One region of the Pectobacterium hainanensis genome, then DNA from elsewhere that is predicted to be linked to it. Evidence: predicted binding sites of a transcription regulator. Region 1 holds the regulator's gene; each other region holds the start of a gene.

Region 1 (2,210 bases):
TAATTTTGATATCGGCCATACTCAGCATGTCATGCACAATATGGAACCAGGGCTCATTACGGGTATCCAGTTCCGCTATATATGATGAGCTCATCGCTTCTCCCTACCTTGCGTCGATGATGTATCGCAAGGAAAACATAGACAATTTTTACCTATAATCGATCTCGGTGGGATATTCCCATCATCTAGCCTTTGAATAATCAAAGGAAACTGAAGAAGAAAAAGCCGGTACGTCAATACGTAGGGGCACTCATCCTTAAGGTTAATCTGTGCCATCCGCTTGCACGTAATGATTAAGGATAGTGAAGAAAAGTGAAAAATTCAGTTTGCACAAAACAGCAATTAGTTTAGGACTGCCCCAGCCGGGGAACAAGCATAAATTGGCTGAAGCAGTATCGGGAAGGCTCGACGTGATAAAATCGCTTGCGATCAGGAGTAGCGGCGGTAATCGCGGAAAGGTCCGTCTGCGACGGAGCGGCGTTCAATCAGCGTTGGATGAACTTCAATAACCTGTGCATCTTCACGCTTGCTGGTGATTCGGTCCAGCAGCATTGAGAAAGCGGATTGTCCCAAGCGCTCTTTCGGTTGATGCACGGTGGTGAGTGCTGGCGTGAAAAAACGAGCATGTCGAACGTTATCGTAGCCAATCACTGAAATATCCTGAGGAACTCGCAATCCGAGCTCATCTGCGGCACAGATTGCACCCATCGCCATGATATCGCCGCCACAAAAAACGGCGGTAGGACGTTGTTTATTCGACAGAATTTGGTGCATGGCCTTATAACCTGATTCCGGCTCAAAATCTCCCTGAACAATCCATTCGTTACGCACGGTGATATCAGCCTCGGCCAGCGCCTTCAAAAAGCCCAGATAGCGACCGCTTCCGGTGTTGCGCTCCTGAATGCCAGGGATCGCACCGATATCCCGGTGGCCACGCTCGATCAAATAGCGACCGGCCATATAGCCGCCTTCAAAAGCATTATCGATAATGGTGTCGGTGAAATCACTGTGCGCCTGTCCCCAATCCATTACCACCATGGGAATACTGCGGTAATCTTTGAGCATGGCAAGTAATTCTGGTGGATATTCCGCACACATCACTAACAAACCATCCACGCGTTTTTGTGCCAACATGGACAAGTAGGCGCGTTGTTTGTCGAGGTTGTTATGGGAGTTACATAAAATCAGCGTGTAGCCTTTGGCATAACAACTGTTTTCAACGGATTCGATAATCTCGGCAAAGTAGGGCGCTTCACTTGACGTTGCCAACAATCCAATCGATTTTGTGTGGTTAACTTTTAGGCTGCGGGCAACGGCGCTAGGTGAGTAATGTAACTCTTTAATCGCCGCCCTCACGGCAGCCTTAGTCTCTTCGGCGACGAAACGTGTTTTATTAATCACGTGCGATACGGTTGTGGTCGAAACGCCAGCCCGTTTTGCCACATCTTTGATCGTTGCCATCTAAAAATGACTCCTAAACTTACCTGTTACAGCCGTAAGTATATTGTTAATCGTTTGCTTGCGTGTAAAACCCTCCTCCTTGACGAAAAAACAGGATTTCAGAAGGAGGATGCCGAATATTATACCTGAAGGGACAAGGTTGATGTTTTTCGACCGGGACGCAGAGCTATCATAAACAGCGGATTTTGTCCGATTTGCCACGAAAGTGGAAGCGGTAATTTATACTATTCGTGCGGCATCAGTACGAGATTTTTCATTAAAATTATGGAAGAATCAGCATAACCAGACGATTTATCGTTTCAAATGGTTGCCCGTTTAAACCCCGAATGATGAAGACCGATTTTTTACCATCATTTGGATGTGATACCAAAAGGAGAGAATTATGGATACCGATCTGAAGATGTCACTGCTGACGACCGTTGGCGCTTTGGCAATGATTATTGTATTTAGCTTCGTGGCTGTATTGAACTGATTTATCCGTGTTCCAACGTACGTTCATTTGAGCTATCTATCGGTTCTGACACGTTTTGATATTCAGAACGTGTCCGTTAATCCGGTTAGCGAATCGTTTGTGGTGTCACAACCCGACGAGCACCCACATAATGATCCTGCCAGTAATCTTCGCTTAATTTACTGATGCGGATGTCTGAGCCTGTCCTGGGCGACTGAATAAACTTGCCGTCCCCCAGATAAACACCAACGTGATCCGCTGCGCCACGGTTGTTGATGCGGAAGAAGACTAAATCACC
Region 2 (2,210 bases), on a different contig from region 1:
TGCGAATAATTTCCGCCAGTGGTTTGAACCACTTGGCATCGAAGTAGGCTGGCTGGCTGGCAAACAAAAAGGGAAAGCCCGGCAAACACAGCAAGATGCGATTGCCAATGGCCAGGTTGCGATGGTGGTCGGCACACACGCCATTTTTCAGCAACAGGTGAAATTCAACGGGTTGGCATTAGTCATCATCGATGAACAGCATCGCTTTGGCGTTCATCAACGTTTGGCACTATGGGAAAAAGGTGAAGAACAAGGGTTTCATCCCCATCAATTAATTATGACCGCCACGCCGATTCCCCGTACGCTGGCGATGACGGCATACGCTGATTTAGATACCTCGGTAATTGATGAACTACCACCGGGAAGAACCCCTGTAAGTACCGTCGCCATCCCAGACTCTCGCCGCAGTGATATTATCCAGCGCGTTAACCATGCTTGTCAGCAGGAAAACCGACAAGCCTATTGGGTGTGTACGTTAATAGAAGAGTCCGAATTATTAGAAGCACAGGCTGCCGAAGCCACTTGCGAAGAACTCAAAACCGCACTACCGGATCTCAACGTTGGTTTGGTTCATGGCAGGATGAAAGCTCAGGAAAAGCAGGCGGTCATGCAGGCCTTCAAACAGGGTGAACTACAACTGCTGGTCGCGACAACGGTTATTGAAGTCGGCGTCGATGTACCGAATGCCAGCCTAATGATTATTGAAAACCCTGAGCGATTAGGGCTGGCACAACTTCACCAGCTACGCGGTCGAGTGGGCAGAGGTGCTGTTGCCTCACACTGTGTGCTACTTTACAAAACCCCGCTCAGCAAAACGGCACAGAAGCGCTTGCAAGTGTTGCGCGATAGCAACGATGGCTTTGTGATTGCGCAACGCGATTTGGAAATTCGCGGCCCAGGCGAATTATTGGGTACACGCCAAACCGGTAATGCCGAATTCAAAGTGGCTGACCTGTTGCGCGATCAAGCATTAATTCCGCAGGTTCAGCGCACTGCCCGCCACATTCATCAACATTATCCAGATCATGCCAGAGCATTGATTGAACGTTGGTTACCAGAAAGAGCCCGTTATACCAACGCCTGAACCTTGTTTCGATATACCCCCACGCCAATAACCCTTAAATTAACAAGGTATTATTCCCCAGATAAATTTCATATGAAAAACCGCATTTAGCAAACGTTTGCTTTTACCCAAGAGATCATTAAAATGCCTTCTTTGCCACTTCAGATACGTCAACAATTATGACCGTCACCACGGATATCCCTCAGCCAGATCTGGCACCTGCGCCTAAACGCAGTGAATTAATCTATCGGTTGGAGGATCGACCGCCTCTGCCACAAACATTGTTTGCCGCCTGCCAGCATTTGCTGGCGATGTTTGTCGCAGTGATTACACCAGCCATGCTGATTTGTCAGGCATTAGGGCTACCCGCTCAAGACACGCAACACATCATCAGTATGTCGTTGTTTGCCTCCGGTCTTGCCTCTATTTTGCAGATTAAAACCTGGGGTCCAATCGGCTCAGGTTTGCTCTCAATTCAGGGCACCAGTTTTAATTTTGTTACTCCATTAATCATGGGGGGACTCGCGCTCAAAAACGGCGGAGCAGATGTTCCCACCATGATGGCGGCCTTGTTCGGTACGCTGATGGTGGCCTCCTGCACAGAAATTGTGCTTTCCCGGTTTTTACACCTCGCGCGCCGCATTATCACCCCGCTGGTATCGGGGATTGTGGTCATGATTATCGGTCTATCGCTCATTCAGGTTGGATTAACATCTATCGGCGGCGGCTATGCGGCCATGAACGACAATACCTTTGGCGCACCGAAAAATCTGTTATTGGCGGGGATCGTGCTGGCCGTCATTATTATATTAAACCGCCAGCGTAACCCTTACCTGCGCGTGGCCTCGCTGGTGATCGCCATGGCTGTCGGTTATCTGGGTGCCTGGATCATGGGGATGTTGCCAGACAACACGCCAGCGGCAGAAAGCTCACTCATTATGGTGCCGACACCGCTGTATTATGGATTGGGGTTTGACTGGAACCTGTTGATTCCGTTGATGCTGGTCTTTATGGTGACGTCACTGGAAACGATTGGCGATATTACCGCGACTTCCGACGTATCAGAACAGCCCGTCAGCGGACCACTGTACATGAAACGTTTAAAAGGCGGTGTATTGGCAAACGGCATGAACTCCTTCCTGTCTGC
Region 3 (2,210 bases), on a different contig from region 1:
ATGCCAATCGTCGGGTTAGGAATAACCTCATCGTAGATTTCATACGCCAGACCGGCGGCATCTAGCTTTGCAGTGACCTTGCCCGCCACGCCAAATTTGATCAAATCCTTGTCTGTCACCAGCAGCGCTTTTTTAAAGCCACGTCGAGTGACCTCGTCCGCGATATGTGAAATCGCGCCAGCGCCAAAATAGGATGTTTCATTGAGAATCATTCTGTGGGTCATGATAGTTATCTCCGTAATCAATTAATTTTAATGAATTTAAGAAAATTTATATCGGGATACGCTGTGCGGAGCAGGATAGTTATTTGCCTGAGTATGCTCAGATGTTATGCGTTTTTCTCTAACTGTAATCCCGCTGTCGGCCAGCCAGAACCAGAATGTTATGGCCGGTTGATAAATATCAAATTCCCAAATTGTTATCGCTACTAATTGTTATCACTACTATGAGAATAAATTCGTTACAGTGCCTTCAGCTCATTGCCATGTCGTCGGGTACATTGGCATTCACAGGAAGGCCATGGCATTTGATTGAAATAATCTAATTTTGATGAGGATTTATCATTACTTAATCTAATCTGAATGATTTTGTGGGGATGATGTGATTATCTGTTTAACTCTATTTAATCGTCATTAATGTGTGATTAATTCGTTATTTTTTATTTTATATGCTTATTATTTTTAATAAATCAGTATTTAAATCTTATTTGCTGTCGTTTTTTTAGTAACGATTTCATCTGTTCTATATAGTTTAACTTATGTCTGTAAATGTGGTTTAACCCACGCTTCGATGCTAAGTTCAGTGGCAAGATATCGTTTGCGTAACGGGGATATCTCCCTGAATGCTGTATTTTGAATAGAGGGAAAAGATGGCAAAGCAGACTCCGTTGTATCAACAGCATCTGGCCGATGGTGCCAAAATGGTTGATTTTCACGGCTGGATGATGCCGCTGCACTACGGCTCCCAGTTGGATGAACACCACTCGGTACGTCGTGATGCGGGTATGTTCGATGTGTCACATATGACGATTGTCGATCTGCACGGCATCAGGACGCGTGAATTTCTCCGCTATCTGTTGGCAAACGATGTGGCCAAACTGACACTGCCGGGTAAGGCATTGTACTCGGGAATGTTGAACGCATCCGGTGGGGTGATCGACGATCTGATCGTCTATTTTCTGGCGGAAGACTCTTTTCGTCTGGTGGTGAATTCCGCCACGCGTGACAAAGATCTGGCCTGGATCGCTGAACACGCCAGTGCGTTTATGGTTGAGATTCATGAACGGGATGAATTGGCGTTGGTGGCCGTTCAAGGGCCGACGGCACCGGAGAAAGTTCGCTCTTTACTGAAATCGCAGTATGCGTTCAATGATACAGAGATGAAGCAAATTGCGGACATGAAGCCTTTTTTCGGTACACAACTGCACGACTTTTTTATTGCGACAACGGGTTATACGGGTGAAACCGGCTATGAAATTGCTTTGCCACAGGAACAGGTAGTGGGTTTCTGGCAGCAACTTTTGGCTGCGGGCGTCAGGCCTTGCGGGTTAGGCGCTCGTGACACGCTGCGTCTGGAGGCGGGGATGAACCTCTATGGACAAGATATGGACGAACGCGTATCGCCACTCGCTGCAAATATGGGATGGACCATCGCATGGCAACCCCAGGATCGACAGTTTATTGGCCGCGAAGCACTGGAAAAACAGCGTGAAGGCGGGGGGGAGCAACTCGTTGGGCTGGTGATGACCGAAAAAGGCGTATTGCGTAATGATTTACCTGTGCGCTTTACTGATAGTGATGGTGTGATGCAGGAAGGTGTTATTACCAGCGGATCGTTTTCACCAACGCTTGGCGTAAGTATTGCCTTAGCGCGAGTGCCTGCGGGGATTGGTGAACGGGCTATTGTCCAGATCCGTAATCGTGAACACGCTGTGCATGTCACCAAACCCGGTTTTGTCCGTGCCGGAAAACCCATTGTGCAGTATTAATTTATGAATCAAAGGAAAGGAGGATGGCGATGAGCGATGTACCAGCAGAACTAAAATATACCGCTTCGCATGAGTGGGTACAGTCTGAAGGCGAAGGTATTTATAGCATCGGGATTACCGATCATGCACAGGAACTTTTAGGCGATATGGTGTTTATCGATTTGCCAGAGGTTGGCACCATTGTCGCTGCCGGTGATGACTGCGCGGTGGCGGAATCTGTCAA

Evidence for each region. The regulator PurR, encoded in region 1, represses purine synthesis genes. The targets are predictions, from matches to a motif close to CANGCAAACGTTTGCNTG.
Region 2: ACKPVM_RS11720 (nucleobase:cation symporter-2 family protein) is a predicted target of PurR. The motif match lies at 1,171-1,188, and genes of this name have one in related genera.
Region 3: gcvT (glycine cleavage system aminomethyltransferase GcvT) is a predicted target of PurR. The motif match lies at 806-823, and genes of this name have one in related genera.

The regions. Positions count from the first base shown of each region.
Region 1 is NZ_JBJYIN010000018.1:29,383-31,592, forward strand. It holds gene cfa (cyclopropane fatty acyl phospholipid synthase) at 1-94, opposite strand, end outside; gene purR (HTH-type transcriptional repressor PurR) at 430-1,461, opposite strand; gene cydH (cytochrome bd-I oxidase subunit CydH) at 1,844-1,933, shown strand; gene ACKPVM_RS16695 (C40 family peptidase) at 2,019-2,210, opposite strand, start outside.
Region 2 is NZ_JBJYIN010000010.1:21,232-23,441, reverse strand. It holds gene recG (ATP-dependent DNA helicase RecG) at 1-1,084, shown strand, start outside; gene ACKPVM_RS11720 (nucleobase:cation symporter-2 family protein) at 1,243-2,210, shown strand, end outside.
Region 3 is NZ_JBJYIN010000015.1:76,612-78,821, forward strand. It holds gene fucO (lactaldehyde reductase) at 1-224, opposite strand, end outside; gene gcvT (glycine cleavage system aminomethyltransferase GcvT) at 869-1,987, shown strand; gene gcvH (glycine cleavage system protein GcvH) at 2,017-2,210, shown strand, end outside.